3 regions of the Kitasatospora sp. NEAU-69 genome follow, and region 3 is predicted to be linked to each of the others. Evidence: predicted binding sites of a transcription regulator. Region 3 holds the regulator's gene; each other region holds the start of a gene.
The links. Region 3 encodes HrcA, which represses chaperone genes, less so after heat shock. Its sites were predicted from a motif close to TTNGCACTCNGNNNNNCNGAGTGCNAA; they were not measured.

Region 1: groL (chaperonin GroEL) is a predicted target of HrcA. The motif match lies at 2,319-2,345, and genes of this name have one in related genera.
Region 2: groES (co-chaperone GroES) is a predicted target of HrcA. The motif match lies at 2,594-2,620, and genes of this name have one in related genera.

Annotation. Positions count from the first base shown of each region.
Region 1 is NZ_JBWXUE010000015.1:70,341-75,727, forward strand. It holds gene thrC (threonine synthase) at 1-1,013, shown strand, start outside; gene AC060L_RS19095 (MoaD/ThiS family protein) at 1,091-1,369, shown strand; gene AC060L_RS19100 (cold-shock protein) at 1,907-2,110, shown strand; gene groL (chaperonin GroEL) at 2,501-4,123, shown strand; gene AC060L_RS19110 (hypothetical protein) at 4,263-4,616, shown strand; gene AC060L_RS19115 (HD domain-containing protein) at 4,638-5,321, opposite strand.
Region 2 is NZ_JBWXUE010000012.1:172,863-178,249, forward strand. It holds gene tsaD (tRNA (adenosine(37)-N6)-threonylcarbamoyltransferase complex transferase subunit TsaD) at 1-121, shown strand, start outside; gene AC060L_RS16445 (hypothetical protein) at 118-390, shown strand; gene AC060L_RS16450 (polysaccharide deacetylase family protein) at 439-1,362, shown strand; gene AC060L_RS16455 (class I SAM-dependent methyltransferase) at 1,377-2,552, opposite strand; gene groES (co-chaperone GroES) at 2,767-3,072, shown strand; gene groL (chaperonin GroEL) at 3,195-4,823, shown strand; gene AC060L_RS16470 (LysR family transcriptional regulator) at 4,933-5,387, shown strand, end outside.
Region 3 is NZ_JBWXUE010000009.1:116,220-121,606, forward strand. It holds gene pspAB (PspA-associated protein PspAB) at 1-543, opposite strand, end outside; gene htpX (zinc metalloprotease HtpX) at 593-1,516, opposite strand; gene hrcA (heat-inducible transcriptional repressor HrcA) at 1,833-3,098, shown strand; gene dnaJ (molecular chaperone DnaJ) at 3,171-4,313, shown strand; gene AC060L_RS12905 (16S rRNA (uracil(1498)-N(3))-methyltransferase) at 4,414-5,163, shown strand; gene AC060L_RS12910 (S41 family peptidase) at 5,314-5,387, shown strand, end outside.

The DNA.
Region 1 (5,387 bases), on a different contig from region 3:
CCGGCTGGACCCCGCTGGTCAAGGCCGACAACCTGGGCCGCGAGCTCGGTTTCACCGCCCAGCTGCACGTCAAGGACGACTCCGGCAACCCGACCCACTCCTTCAAGGACCGGGTGGTGGCCTGTGCGATCGAGGCGGCGCGCGCCTTCGGCTTCACCACGCTCTCCTGCTCCTCCACCGGCAACCTGGCCGGCGCGGTGGGCGCGGCGGCGGCCCGGGCCGGCTTCAAGTCCTGCGTCTTCATCCCGCACGACCTGGAGCAGGGCAAGGTCGTGATGGCCGGGGTGTACGGCGGCGAGCTGGTCGGCATCGAGGGCAACTACGACGACGTGAACCGCTTCTGCTCCGAGCTGATCGGCGACCCGGCCGGCGAGGGCTGGGGCTTCGTCAACGTCAACCTGCGTCCGTACTACGGCGAGGGCTCCAAGACGCTGGCGTACGAGATCTGCGAGCAGCTCGGCTGGCGGCTGCCGGAGCAGATCGTGATCCCGATCGCCTCGGGTTCCCAGCTCACCAAGATCGACAAGGGCCTGCAGGAGCTGATCAGGCTCGGGCTGGTCGAGGACCGCCCCTACAAGATCTTCGGTGCCCAGGCGGCCGGCTGCTCGCCGGTCTCGGCCGCCTACAAGGCCGGACATGACGTGATCCGCCCGGTGAAGCCGGACACCATCGCCAAGTCGCTGGCGATCGGCAACCCGGCGGACGGCCCGTACGTGCTGGACATCGCCCGGCGCACCGGCGGCGCGGTGGAGGACGTGACCGACGCCGAGGTGGTCGAGGCGATCCGGCTGCTGGCCCGGACCGAGGGGATCTTCGCCGAGACCGCGGGCGGCGTGACCATCGGCGTGCTGAAGAAGCTGGTCGAGAACGGCCTGCTGGACCCGGCCAAGGAGACCGTCGCGATCAACACCGGCGACGGCCTGAAGACGCTCGACGCGGTCTCCGACGCCGGGCTGACCGCGACGATCCGGCCGACCCTGGAGTCCTTCCGGGCCGCCGGTCTCGCGCTCTGACCAGCGCCGCCGCCGAATCACACACCGGCCCGCAGGGCCCGACCAGCTTTGCAAAGTTTGCAAACGAGGAGATCCCGATGAGTGCAACCGTTCGCATTCCGACCATCCTGCGCACCTACACCGACGGCAAGGCCGAGGTGGGCGCCAGCGGTGCCACGCTCGGCGAGATCATCGCCGATCTGGAGCAGAACCACACCGGCATCAGTGCGCGGATTCTGGACGAAACCGGCAAGCTGCGCCGTTTCGTCAACATTTATGTCAATGACGACGACGTGCGCTTTTCCGACGGCCTCGGCACCGAGGTCGCGGACGGCGCGAGCGTCTCGATCATCCCGGCCGTCGCCGGCGGCTGCTGACGCCGCTCCGGCGGACCGCTCAGGGCGCCACGCCGACTTGACTCCTCGTCAGGTCGCGCGGCGCCCTGCGGCATACCCGGGGGCGCGCTGTGGCACACCCGGCGGCCCCGCCGGGGCGTGTCCGCGGGTGTCCCCGGCAGGGCATAGGGTGGTGTCCGTCCCATGAGACATAACTGCCGAGGTACGGACCGATTCATGTCGGCGACTCGTCAGAATCATTCGGGGAATTCGCGCGTTTGGTCCGCTATGTCCGAGACGAATTGCTGAGTTCTGTCGCATTCATCCCGGCTAATCCCTTTGCGGCCCACTCGAATTCGCCTCCAGTGACCCTGTTGCAGAGGGCTCCGATGCGGATACATTCAGCCGCGGTCGACGAATTCGCCTGTTCCTACCGGCACCGACGGGTGCCCGGGGGTGGGGCGCTGCGGCACGCAGGGCCGCGCCCAGGGGGGTCTCTCTTCGGGGCAGTCGAACCAGACCCGGGCCCGCGACCTGCGGGCACGTGAAGGGCCAGCACAGCACTTAGGGGAGTTCGGAATGGCTCAGGGCACCGTCAAGTGGTTCAACGCGGAGAAGGGCTACGGCTTCATCGCGGTCGACGGTGGTGCGGACGTGTTCGTCCACTACAGCGCGATCCAGATGGACGGCTACCGCACCCTTGAAGAGGGCCAGCGGGTCGAGTTCGAGATCTCCCAGGGGCAGAAGGGCCCGCAGGCGGACATGGTCCGCGCGGCGGTCTGACCTTTCCGAACCTCGGAGTTCGCGGCTCTTCCCGAGCTGGTCGATAACGGCGGCAGGCCCGCACTCGCCCCCTGACGGGGGGTCGAGTGCGGGCCTGCCGCCGTTCTGCTCCCGGCGAGCCGGCCGTCGGTCCGCCGTCCTGGCGTCCGGCCGGCCGTCCGCCGGTCGGGCTACCGCTCCTCCGGCGGTGGCGCGTTGGTCGATAGAGCTTGCACTCGTCATGCCGGAGTGCTAATCATTGGCGTTAGCACTCTCAGCTTGAGAGTGACAAACGGACCGGGTCGGTGAGGCCTTGGCAGCGGCAGGGGACAGGCCCCCCGCATACCAGGACCGTCCGTCGCGGGCACCTCTGGTCCGAGCAGTCGACCGTGTCCTGGAGGACCACTTCCGATGGCCAAGATCATCGCGTTTGACGAGGAAGCTCGCCGCGGCCTTGAGCGCGGCATGAACCAGCTTGCCGACGCCGTCAAGGTGACGCTGGGCCCCAAGGGCCGCAACGTCGTCCTTGAGAAGAAGTGGGGCGCCCCCACGATCACCAACGACGGCGTCTCCATTGCCAAGGAGATCGAGCTCGAGGACCCGTACGAGAAGATCGGTGCCGAGCTCGTCAAGGAGGTCGCCAAGAAGACCGACGACGTCGCCGGCGATGGCACCACCACCGCCACCGTGCTGGCCCAGGCCCTGGTTCGCGAGGGTCTGCGCAACGTCGCGGCCGGCGCCAACCCGATGGCCCTGAAGCGCGGTATCGAGAAGGCCGTCGCGGCCGTCTCGGACCAGCTGCTGGCCCAGGCCAAGGACGTGGAGACCAAGGAGCAGATCGCCTCCACCGCCTCCATCTCGGCCGCCGACACCCAGATCGGCGAGCTCATCGCCGAGGCCATGGACAAGGTCGGCAAGGAAGGCGTCATCACCGTCGAGGAGAGCAACACCTTCGGTCTGGAGCTCGAGCTCACCGAGGGCATGCGCTTCGACAAGGGCTACATCTCGGCCTACTTCGCCACCGACCTGGAGCGGATGGAGGCGTCCTTCGAGGACCCGTACATCCTGATCGTCAACTCCAAGATCGGCTCGGTCAAGGACCTGCTCCCGCTGCTGGAGAAGGTCATGCAGAGCGGCAAGCCGCTCGTCATCATCGCCGAGGACGTCGAGGGCGAGGCCCTGTCGACCCTGGTCGTGAACAAGATCCGCGGCACCTTCAAGTCCGTCGCCGTCAAGGCCCCGGGCTTCGGCGACCGCCGCAAGGCCATGCTCGGCGACATCGCCATCCTCACCGGTGGCACCGTGGTCTCCGAGGAGGTCGGCCTCAAGCTGGAGAACGCCGGTCTCGACCTGCTGGGCACCGCCCGCAAGGTGGTCATCACCAAGGACGAGACCACCATCGTCGATGGCGGCGGCGACAGCGACCAGGTCGCCGGCCGGGTCAACCAGATCCGCGCCGAGATCGAGAACAGCGACTCGGACTACGACCGCGAGAAGCTCCAGGAGCGCCTCGCGAAGCTGGCCGGCGGCGTGGCCGTCATCAAGGCCGGCGCCGCGACCGAGGTCGAGCTCAAGGAGCGCAAGCACCGCATCGAGGACGCCGTTCGCAACGCGAAGGCGGCCGTCGAGGAGGGCATCGTCGCCGGCGGTGGCGTGGCGCTGCTGCAGGCGTCGGTCGCGTTCGACAAGCTGGAGCTCGAGGGCGACGAGGCCACCGGTGCCAACATCGTCAAGGTCGCGCTGGAGGCCCCGATCAAGCAGATCGCGACCAACGCCGGCCTCGAGGGCGGTGTCGTGGTGGAGAAGGTGCGCAACCTCCCCGCCGGTCACGGCCTGAACGCCGCCACCAACGAGTACGTTGACCTGATCGCCGCGGGCATCATCGACCCGGCCAAGGTCACGCGCTCCGCGCTGCAGAACGCCGCCTCCATCGCGGCGCTCTTCCTCACCACCGAGGCCGTCATCGCCGACAAGCCGGAGAAGGCGTCCGCGCCGGCCGGTGGCGGCATGCCGGGCGGTGACATGGACTTCTGATCCCCCTTCAGGGATCCGACGTTCTCTCGCCTGTACTCGTGCAGGCTCGCTGGGGCGGTCTCCTTCGGGAGGCCGCCCCAGCGGCGTACCCGGCGGCCTACCGGGCGGGGTGCCCGGCGGCGTACCGGACAATGGACGCATGGCCGACATCGAAGCCGCGCTGCACAACGCGCGGGCCCTGATCCTCGCTGACCTCACCACCCGGGACGTGGCCGACGCCACCGTCGTCTCGCTGCTGGAGAACGCCGTGACGCACCGGCGCTGGTGGCTGGAACAGTGGCCGGACGGCACCGAGTTCGTGCTCGGGCTGCTCGCCCAGGACGTCCAGGACGCGCTGCTGGAGGCGTACGGACGCTGGCCGCTCTGCGAGGACTGCGCCCGGGCCGACGACGACCTGCACGCGCTCTCCGTCGAGCCCGAGCTGGGGCCGGACCCGCACTGGGTCTGCGCCAAGCGCGCGGTCGAGGTGGCCGCCGTGGGGTCGCTGACCTGACGTTGCCCGTCCCGCTCGCTCCTACAGTGCCGGCTCGCCCGGTGCGGGATCGTCGAGCTCCGCGAGCTCGGCCGCCAGGTTGGCCCGCGCCTGCTGCTCGTAGCGGGCCCGGCCGGCCGGCGTGCGGTAGAGCGCCGGCAGCGCGAGCAACTGCCGCAGGATCGCTGCCCGGCCCGGGCGGAACAGCTCCTCGGGGACGAAGCCGTACTCCTCGCGCACGGCCCCGGCGTACGCCGCGTAGCGCTCCGGCGAGCGGCCGAGCACGGCCAGGTCGGCGTCGCAGAGCAGCTCGCCGTTGCGGTCGCCGGGCTGCGGATGGTGGCCGACCGTCAGCCGGACCAGCCGGACCACCTCGTCGATCCGGGCCGCGGCCACCCCCGTCTCGCGCAGCGCGCGGATCGCCAGCCGGGCGCTGCGCTCCTCGTTCTCGGAGCGGTCCGGCTGGTAGACGGCGTCGTGGAACCAGGCGGCCAGCCGGACGGCGTCCGGATCCTCGGCGTGCCCGGCGAGTGCGTCCACCTCGTCCAGCACCGCGAGCAGGTGGTCGGTGGAGTGGTACCGGCGCTGCGGCTCGGCCCAGCGGCCGAGCAGATCCCGCCCGTACGGCTCGGGATCGACGTTCGCCCCGCAGCGTTCCAGCAGGGCGCTCCAGCGCTGCAGCAGGGCCTCGGTCGCGGGGTGCGGTTCGGTCGGCATGACGCTCATTCTGCTCCTGACCCTCTTTCACCCGACCTCTGGACCAATATGCCGATGGTCGGTATATGTAGACGC
Region 2 (5,387 bases), on a different contig from region 3:
GCTGCACCTGTCGGCCGACTCCTCGCTGCCGGTCACCGAGGTCTCGGTGCCCGCGGAGTCCGTCGCGCACGGGGACGTGCACGGCGAGGCGTACCGCGCGCTGAACGGTGGCCAGGCGTGACCGAGGCCGCGATGTGGGAGGCCAAGGCGGCCGACGGGCGGGGCGCCGAACTGCTCGGCTGGGCCCGCGAGCACGCCGTCCCGGCGCTGGCGGTCGCGGGGGCCGAACGGGTCGAGCTGTTCAGCGCGTCGGGTGACCGCGTGCTGCTGATCAGCTGGTGGCCCGAGGGAGCGGAGCAGCTCGCGCCGCCCGAGCCGCCGGCCGGCCTGCTGGCCCGGCCGGTGCACCGCTGGGCGTTCACGAGCGAGTACGTGGCCGGGGCACGGTAGCGTTCCGGTTGCAGAACTGATCGAACCTCAGGCGGGGAGCACGGCGCGGTGAAGACGTACCAGAGGGGCCGGGCCACGGCGTACACGGCGGGTGCGCTGGCGCTGCTCGCGCTGGTCACCGGCTGCAGCGGCGCCGGGGGCGCGAAGGCCGCCGCCGGCGCCCCGCCGCAGGCCGACACGCCGGCTGTCGCACCGTCAGGCGGCGCCACGCCGTCCGCCGTGCCGTCCGCCGCGGCACCCTCGGCGTCGGCGTCGGCCGGCGCGTCACCGTCGGCCGCCGCCTGGGCCAAGTGGCAGCTCCAGCCGCTGCCCGCCGCTCCGCCGCCGCCCGCCGACAAGCCGGTCAAGCTGACCGCGAGCGGCACCGTCCCGGTGATCAGCGACATCCCCACCAAGGACAAGGTGGTCTTCGTGACCATCGACGACGGTGAGGAGAAGGACCCGAAGTTCATCGAGATGATGAGCGACCTGAAGGTCCCGGTCACGATGTTCCTGATGGACGACGCGATCAAGAACGACTACGACTACTTCAAGCCGCTCCAGGCCGCCGGCAACCACATCCAGAACCACACGCTGCACCACCCGGCGATGAGCACCAAGTCCGCCGCCGTGCAGAAGAACGAGGTCTGCGGCGACCAGCAGGTGCTGACCAAGCAGTACGGCGCCGCGCCGTTCCTGTTCCGCCCGCCGTACGGCGACGGCGCGAACAGCGCGACGCTGAACACCGCCGTCCAGGAGTGCGGCCCGCGTGCGGTCGTGCTGTGGCGCGAGAGCATGCAGATCCACGACATGCAGTACCAGGCCGCCGACAAGAAGCTGAAGCCCGGCGACATCATCCTGGCGCACTTCCGCGGCCCGAAGGACCTCAAGGGCGAGACGATGACCCAGATGTTCGGCGAACTGCTCAGCCGGATCCAGGAACAGGGCTTCGCGGTGGCGCGGCTGGAGGACTACATCCAGCCGCCGGCCTGACCGGACCCGCAGGACTACGCCGGGGCCTCGCGCCCCAGCAGCATCATCGGAGCCGTCCCGATCCGGGTGAGCACGACCACCGCCGAGTTCGCCCCTTCGGGGCGCAGCTTCTTCCGCAGCTCGTCCGGCTCCACCGCGAAGCCGCGCTTCTTGATCACCACCGTGCCGACCTGCCGCTCGCGCAGCAGTGCCTTGAGCTTCTTGACGTTGAACGGCAGCACGTCGGTCAGCTCGTACGCGCTGGCGTACGGGGTGGGGGTGAGCCGGTCGCTGGTCAGGTACGCGATGTGCGGGTCGAGCAGCGTCGCGCCGCCGAGCTGCTCGGCGACCTCGGCGACCAGGTGGGCGCGGATCACCGCGCCGTCGGGCTCGTAGAGGTAGCGGCCGACCGGGCCGGCCGGCGGGTCGGCCAGCCGGCCGCCGCCGAGCGTGTGCGGGCCGGGCAGCAGCGTGGCGCGGTGCGGCTCGGCGGGGTCGGCGCCGGTGCCGAACCAGAGGACGGCCTCCTTGACGTCGCCGCCGTCCGAGACCCACTCGGCCTCGGCGTCCTCGGGAACCGCCTCGTGCGGGATCCCGGGGGCCACCTTGAGCGCGCCGAACCGGGTGGCGCGGCCGGCGCCGATCGCCCAGGAGAGCGGCGGGGAGTACGCCTCCGGGTCGAAGATCCGGCCCCGCGAGCCGCGCCGGGCGGGGTCGGTGAAGACCGCGTCGAAGCCGTCCAGCGCGATCTCGGTGACGTCGGCGCAGCGCACCTCGATCAGCTCGGCGAGGCCGAGCGCCGCCGCGTTGGCGGTGGCGACCGCGCAGGTCAGCGGGTCCCGATCGACGGCGAGCACCGAGATCCCGGCGCGGGCCAGCGCGATCGCGTCGCCCCCGATGCCGCCGCACAGGTCGGCCAGGCGGCGCACCCCGAGCGCCGCGAAGCGCTGCGCGCGCCACTGCGCGACGGTGCGCCGGGTGGCCTGCTCGACGCCGTTGGCGGTGAAGTACATCCGCTCGGCGTCGTCCCCGAACTTGGCCCGGGCCCGCTGGCGCAGCCGCTCCTGGCCGATCGCCGCGGAGACCAGCTCGGCCGGGTGCTCGCGGCGCAGCCTGGTGGCCACCGCCAGTTCGTCGCCGGCGGTGAATCCGCGCAGCTCGGCCAGCAGGTCCTGGCCCCGGTCGGTCAGCAGTTCCTCGAAGATCTCCACCCCGCCATTATTCGCTGTAGTCGGAATCCTCTGGCGCGCCGTTGGCACTCTGGTTGACTGAGTGCTAACCGCGGCCTATGGTCGTTCTTGGCACTCACCCCAGGGGGAGTGCTAATCGCGACAACACCGGTCTGACCCCCGCGACGGCAGGCCGAACGTTGTCGCTCACCATGCCTGTTAGACAACCCCGTAATCTCCGAAGGGGAACTCGGACGTGACCACCGCCAGCAAGGTTGCCATCAAGCCGCTTGAGGACCGCATCGTGGTCCAGCCGCTCGACGCCGAGACCACCACGGCCTCCGGCCTGGTTATCCCGGACACCGCCAAGGAGAAGCCCCAGGAGGGCGTTGTCCTGGCCGTCGGCCCGGGCCGCTTCGAGGATGGTCAGCGGCTGCCGCTCGACGTCGCCGTCGGCGACGTCGTCCTGTACTCCAAGTACGGCGGCACCGAGGTGAAGTACAAGGGCGAGGAGTACCTCGTCCTCTCGGCTCGCGACGTTCTCGCCATCGTCGAGAAGTAAGCAGTCCTTGGCGGACCCCGGTCCGCCACCTCGCCCGCCCCGGATTCCGTGTCACCAGTGACCGGGGCCCGGGGCGCGCTTGTTGGCTCACGTAAAGCTGATATCCCCAAGGAAACGGAACCATGGCGAAGATCCTGAAGTTCGACGAGGACGCCCGCCGCTCGCTCGAGCGCGGCGTGAACAAGCTGGCCGACACCGTCAAGGTGACCATCGGTCCCAAGGGCCGCAACGTCGTCATCGACAAGAAGTTCGGCGCCCCGACGATCACCAACGACGGTGTGACCATCGCCCGCGAGGTCGAGCTCGACGACCCGTACGAGAACCTCGGCGCGCAGCTGGTCAAGGAGGTCGCCACCAAGACGAACGACGTCGCGGGTGACGGCACCACCACCGCCACCGTGCTGGCCCAGGCCCTGGTCAACGAGGGTCTGCGCAACGTCGCCGCCGGTGCCGGCCCGGCCGGGCTGAAGAAGGGCATCGACAAGGCCGTCGCCGCCGTCTCCGAGCACCTGCTCTCGGTCGCCCGCGAGATCGAGGGCAAGGAGGACGTCGCCGCCGTCGCGTCGCTGTCCGCCCAGGACCCGCAGGTCGGCGAGCTGATCGCCGAGGCGATCGACAAGGTCGGCAAGGACGGTGTCATCACCGTCGAGGAGTCGAACACCTTCGGCGTGGAGCTGGACTTCACCGAGGGCATGCAGTTCGACAAGGGCTACCTGTCGCCGTACTTCGTCACGGACCAGGAGCGCCAGGAGGCGGTCCTGGAGGACCCGTACATCCTGATCAACCAGGGCAAGATCTCCTCGATCCAGGAGCTGCTGCCGCTGCTGGAGAAGATCCTGCAGGGTGGCGCCTCGAAGCCGCTGCTGATCATCGCCGAGGACGTGGACGGCGAGGCGCTGTCCACCCTGGTGGTCAACAAGATCCGCGGCACCTTCAACGCGGTCGCCGTCAAGGCCCCGGGCTTCGGTGACCGCCGCAAGGCGATCCTGGGCGACCTGGCCACCCTGACCGGTGCCACCGTCATCTCCGAGGAGGTCGGTCTCAAGCTGGACCAGGCCGACCTCGGTGTGCTGGGCAGCGCCCGCCGCGTGACCATCACCAAGGACGAGACCACCGTCGTTGACGGTGCCGGCGACCACGAGGCCGTCGCGGGCCGCGTCGCCCAGATCAAGGCCGAGATCGCCAACACCGACTCGGACTGGGACCGCGAGAAGCTCCAGGAGCGCCTGGCCAAGCTGGCCGGTGGCGTCTGCGTGATCAAGGTCGGCGCTGCCACCGAGGTCGAGCTGAAGGAGCGCAAGCACCGCCTGGAGGACGCCATCTCGGCGACCCGTGCCGCGGTCGAGGAGGGCATCGTCGCCGGTGGTGGCGCCTCGCTCATCCACGCCCAGAAGGTGCTGGACGGCGGCCTGGGCCTGACCGGCGACGAGGCCACCGGTGTTGCCGTGGTCCGCAAGGCGCTGGCCGAGCCGCTGCGCTGGATCGCCCAGAACGCCGGCCTGGAGGGTTACGTCATCACCTCCAAGGTCGCCGAGCTGGAGATCGGCCAGGGCTACAACGCCGCCACCGGCGAGTACGGCGACCTGGTGAAGGCCGGCGTCATCGACCCGGTCAAGGTCACCCGCTCCGCGCTGGAGAACGCCGCTTCGATCGCCTCCCTGCTGCTCACCACCGAGACCCTCGTGGTGGAGAAGAAGGAGGAGGAGCCGGAGGCCGGTCACTCGCACGGCGGCCACGGCCACTCGCACTGACGCATCCGGCGCCGACGCATCCGTCGGTTCCCCGCAGGCCCGGTCCTCCCGCTTCGGCGGGGGAGCCGGGCCTGCGGCGTTCCCGGGGTGAGCGCGTACGGTGGGGCGCATGATCGAGGCTCGTCATCTCCGTGTCCTGCGCGCCGTGGCCCGGACCGGGTCGTTCTCCGCGGCGGCACGCGAGCTGGGGTGCACCCAGCCGGCGGTGAGCCAGCAGATGAAGGCGCTGGAGAAGGCCGTGCAGCTGCCGCTGGTGGTGCGGGCCGGGCGCGGGATGCAGCTCAGCGAGGCCGGTGAGGTGCTGCTGAAGCACGCGTCGGGGATCCTGGCCGGGCTGAGCGCCGCCGAGCAGGAGGTGGCGGCGATCGCCGGGCTGCGGGCCGGGCGGGTGCGGCTGGTGTCGTTCCCGACCGCGAGCTCGACGCTGGTGCCGTCCGCTGTCGCCCGGCTGCGGGGCGCCCATCCGGGGGTCCGCGTGTCGCTGGTGGAAGCCGAACCGCCGGAGTCGCTGGCGATGCTGCGCGGCGGCGAGTGCGAGATCGCGCTGGCCTTCCGCTATCCGAA
Region 3 (5,387 bases):
GTCCGACTCCACCCGCAGGTCGTTGCCGAGCATCGCCTTCACCTGGAGCTCCAGCGGGCTGTTGCGCCGCTCGCCGCCGCCGGGCATCGGGGCGAACGGGTAGAACGTGCCGCGCTTGTACAGGTAGACCAGCGCCAGCGACTGCCCGGCCTCGTTCCGGAAGCCGACCAGCGAGCAGAGCAGCTGCGGCCCGAAGCCGTTCGCCTCCAGCTCGCTGTTGACCGCGTGCAGGTCGTTGACCAGGTCCGGCAGTTCCTCCGGAGTGTGCCGGGCGAGCAGCCAGGAGTAGCCGTAGCCGTCCCGGCTGGCCTCCACCGGCACCCCGCCGTTCGGCGTGTCGGCGTCCAGCAGCGCGCGAACCTGCCGCTCCACCTCGCCGAACGCCCCGCCCTCGACGGCGGCGAAGCAGACCGAGCCGACGCCGGTGGGCGTGAAGCCCGCGGCGGCCTCCAGGGTGAGGGCGGCCGAGGGCACACCGAAGAGCTGGTCGAGGTCCGGCCGGACCGGCTTGCTCCGGCCCAGCAGCGCGTCCAGGAATCCCACGTGTCGTTCCTTTCGTTCCGGCGCCGGCCCGTGCGGCTCGGGCCGACCGTCAGCGTCCCAGCTCGGCGGAGATCTTGCCCAGCTGCTCCAGCCGCTGCTCCAGCGACGGGTGGGTGGAGAGCAGCTGGGAGGCGGTCTCCTTGGCGCTCAGCGCGGGGGCGAAGTAGAAGGCGTTGTACGGCTGGGCCTGGCGCAGGTCCTTGGTCGGGATCGCGCCGATCTGGCCGGTGACCTTGGTCAGCGCCGAGGCGAGCGCGCTCGGCCGGCCGGTCAGCTGGGCCGCGGCCCGGTCGGCCGCCAGCTCGCGGTAGCGCGAGAGCAGCCGGGTGAGCAGGAAGCTGATGGCGTACACGACCATGCTGACCAGCGGGATGACCAGCATCGCGATCGCGGCGTTCTGGTCGTTGTTGTTGCGGTTGTTGCCGCCCATCATGCCGCTGTAGAGCGCGATCCGGGTGATCGCACCGGCGAGCACGCCGAGGAAGCCGGCGACCGTCATCACCGCGACGTCGCGGTGCGCCACGTGCGAGAGCTCGTGGGCGAGCACGCCCTCCAGCTCCTCCGGCTCCAGCCGGCGCAGCAGGCCGGTGGTCACGCAGACCACCGCGTTCTCCGGGTTGCGGCCGGTGGCGAAGGCGTTCGGCATGTCGTTCTCGGCGACCGCGACGCGCGGCTTGGGCATGTCGGCCAGTGCGCAGAGCCGGTCGATGGTCCCGTGCAGCTGCGGGTACTGCTCGGGGGTGACCGCGCGGGCGCCCATCGCGCGCTCGGTGATCTTGTCGCTGAACCAGAACTGCGCGATGAAGAGGCCGCCGGCGAGCAGCACGATCAGCGGCCAGGCCCCCTTCAGCAGCACGATGAGCACACCGGTGAACCCGACGTACAGCAGCCCGATCAGGAACATCGTGGTGACCATCCGCACGGACAGACCACGGTCGGGTGCGAAGCGGGTCTGGTGGCCTGACGCCGACATGGCTGCTCCTAAGTACGTCGGTAGGACCGATCAGTCTCGGTCGATATCGATGCTGCCACTTCGTCCGACCGCGGGCACTACCCCGGCCGGATGCGGTTGCCGGGGGCGTGTCGTGCACCCACCGCACCCGGCCGGCCGGGGAGGGGGCAAAACGTGATCCGTGCGGCATCCCGAGCCAGGGCGTTCCTGCTGTCGGACCCGGGCCTTACACTGGCAGGTACGGTTTTGGCACTCTGGAGACCAGAGTGCCAAGCCGATCAACGGACACCGCAAGACCTGGTACCCAGGACAACGCGCGAAGAGGGAGGTGCGTGCCATGTTCGACGAACCGGATTCCGATCCGCGCCCGACCGGCCGCGAGCCGGCGGCCGCGCCCGCCCCCGCGCCCGGGGCCGAAGCGGCCGACACCCCCACGCCCGCTGCGCCGCAGGCAGGCCCGGTCAAGGCCGCCTCCAGGAAGCCCGCCGCCGCGGGGCCCACCGCCCGGGGCGGGCGTCCCGCGGTCGCCCGTCCGGCGACGGTGCGGGCCGCCACCGCGGCCGAGGTGAGCCGGCTGGAGGTCCGTCAGTTGGACGAACGCAAACTCTCCGTGCTGCGCGCGATCGTGCAGGACTACGTCGGCACCGAGGAGCCGGTCGGTTCCAAGGCGCTGGTCGAACGGCACAACCTCGGCGTCTCGCCGGCCACCGTGCGCAACGACATGGCGACGCTGGAGGAGGACGGCTACATCCACCAGCCGCACACCAGCGCCGGCCGGATCCCGACCGACAAGGGCTACCGCCTCTTCGTCGACCGGCTGGCCGAGGTCAAGCCGATGAGCGCCCCCGAGCGCCGCGCGATCCGGCACTTCCTGGACGGCGCGGTCGACCTGGACGACGTGGTGGCCCGTACCGTTCGGCTGCTCGCGCAGCTGACCCGGCAGGTCGCCGTCGTCCAGTACCCGTCGCTGACCAGATCCACCGTGCGGCACATCGAGCTGGTCGCGCTGGCCCCGACCAAGGTCATGCTGGTGCTGATCACCAACACCGGCCGGGTCGAGCAGCGGATGGTCGACTGCCCGAGCCCGGCGGGCGAGAACACGCTGGCCGACCTGCGTGCCCGGTTGAACGCCCGGGCCGGCGGCCGCCGGTTCCCGGACGTGCCGGCCCTGGTGGAGGACCTGCCCGCCTCCTTCGACCCGGCCGAGCGGCCGATGGTGACCACCGTCCTGTCCACCCTGTTCGAGTCGCTGGTGGAGCAGAACGAGGAGCGGATCATGCTGGCCGGCACGGCCAACCTGACCCGCTTCGGCCATGACTTCCCGCTGACCATCCAGCCGGTGCTGGAGGCCCTCGAGGAGCAGGTGGTGCTGCTGCGCCTGCTCGGCGAGACGGCGGAGGCGGGGATGACCGTCCGGATCGGCCGGGAGAACGAGTACGAGGGCCTGAATTCCACGTCCGTCGTCTCGGTCGGTTACGGTTCGGGCGATGAGAGCGTGGCCAAACTCGGGGTGATCGGCCCGACCCGGATGGACTATCCGGGCACGATGGGAGCAGTGCGGGCGGTGGCAAGGTACGTGGGTCAGATCCTGGCCGAGTCGTAAGAGAAGCACCCGCCGACACCGGCGGGTGATCCAGTCGCAGCACTTCTAGAGGCGGAACAAGCGGAGCATTTGGTGGCCACGGACTACTACGCGGTACTCGGCGTCCGACGGGATGCGGGGCAGGACGAGATCAAGAAGGCGTTCCGGCGCCTGGCGCGTGAACTGCACCCGGACGTCAACCCGGACCCGAAGACTCAGGAGCGGTTCAAGGAGATCAACGCCGCCTACGAGGTGCTCTCCGACCCCGCGAAGCGGCAGGTCTACGACCTCGGCGGCGACCCGTTGTCGCCGAACGGCGGCGGTGGCGCGGGCGGCTTCGGCGCGGGCGCGGCGGGCTTCGGCTTCTCCGACATCATGGACGCGTTCTTCGGCGCGGCCTCCGGCCAGCGCGGCCCGCGGTCGCGGACCCGGCGCGGTCAGGACGCGATGATCCGGCTGGAGATCACCCTGGAGGAGGCCGCTTTCGGCACCACCAAGGAACTCCAGGTGGACACCGCCGTCACCTGCACCACCTGCAACGGCGAGGGCGCCGCTCCCGGCACCTCCGCGCAGACCTGTGACATGTGCCGCGGCAAGGGCGAGGTCTCCCAGGTCACCCGGTCCTTCCTGGGCCAGGTCATGACCTCGCGTCCCTGCCCGCAGTGCCAGGGCTTCGGCACCGTGGTCCCGACCCCGTGCCCGGAGTGCGCGGGCGACGGCCGGGTCCGCGCCCGCCGCACGCTCACCGTCAAGATCCCGGCCGGTGTCGACAACGGCACCCGGATCCAGCTGGCGGGCGAGGGCGAGGTCGGCCCCGGCGGCGGCCCGGCCGGCGACCTCTACGTGGAGATCGCCGAGACCAGCCACCCGACCTTCCAGCGCCGCGGCGACGACCTGCACTGCACGGTCACCATCCCGATGACGGCCGCCTCGCTCGGCACCCAGGTGCCGCTGCAGACGCTGGACGGCCTCGAGGAGGTGGACATCCGGCCCGGCACCCAGTCCGGCCAGTCCATCCCGCTGCACGGCCGCGGTGTCACGCACCTGCGCGGCGGCGGCCGGGGCGACCTGATAGTGCATGTCGAGGTGCAGACGCCGACCAAGCTCGACCCCGAGCAGGAGGATCTGCTGCGCCGGCTGGCCGTGCTGCGCGGCGAGGAGCGGCCTTCCGGCCACTTCGCGCCGGGCCAGCAGGGCCTCTTCTCCCGGCTGAAGGACGCGTTCAACGGCCGCTGAGCCGTCCGCAGTCCCGGGCGGGTGGGGAGCCGAGGAAGTCCTCGGCTCCCCACCCGCCTTTTCACCACCCTCCCAGGAAGCCGCACCAGGAGCCCGCACCATGACCGCACCCGTCTTCGTCGTCGATACCGCCCGGCTGAGCGCCGCCGCGCCCGGTTCCGTGGTCCGCCTCGACGGGCCCGAGGGCCGGCACGCCGCGGCCGTCAAGCGACTCGAGGTCGGCGAGGCGGTGACCCTCACCGACGGCGAGGGCCTGGGCGGTCACGGCACGGTGAGCGCCGTGCACGGCAAGGACGCGCTCGACGTGACGCTGGCCGAGCTGCGCGCCGAGCCCGCGCCGAGCCCGCGGATCACCGTGGTCCAGGCGCTGCCCAAGGGCGACCGCGGCGAGCTCGCGGTCGAGACCATGACCGAGGTCGGCGTGGACGCCGTGATCCCGTGGTCCGCGTCCCGCTGCATCACGCAGTGGAAGGGCGATCGCGGCGCCAAGGCGCTGGCCAAGTGGCGGGCCACCGCGCGCGAGGCGGGCAAGCAGTCGCGTCGGTTGCGGTTCCCCGAGGTGCGCGAGCCGATGACGACCCGCCAGCTGGTGCCGCTGCTCGCCGCCGCCGCGTTCGCCGCCGTGCTGCACGAGGAGGGCGCCGAGCCGCTCGCCACAGCCGAGCTGCCGGCGAGCGGTGAGCTGCTGCTGATCGTCGGGCCGGAGGGCGGAGTGAGCCCGGAGGAGCTCGCGGCCTTCGCCGAGGCCGGCGCGAAGCCGTACCGGCTGGGCCCGTCCGTGCTGCGCACCTCCACCGCGGGGGTGGCGGCCGGCGCGCTGCTGCTCGGCCGCACCGGCCGCTGGTCCTGAGCACCGACTGAGCGTTCCAGGGCCCGCCGGCGCCCGCCCGGCGCCGTTCCCCGGAGGGGCCGGAAGCACGCCTGGCAGCAGGCGCCCCACCCGTCCGCGTGCCCCCGGCTGACACTGGCCTCACCGGCTGACGCTGCGTAACCTGACGCAGTGACGGAACCCGACAACATCCCCGCCGGCGCGTATCTGCGCCACCCGCACGTCCACGGCGACCTGGTGACCTT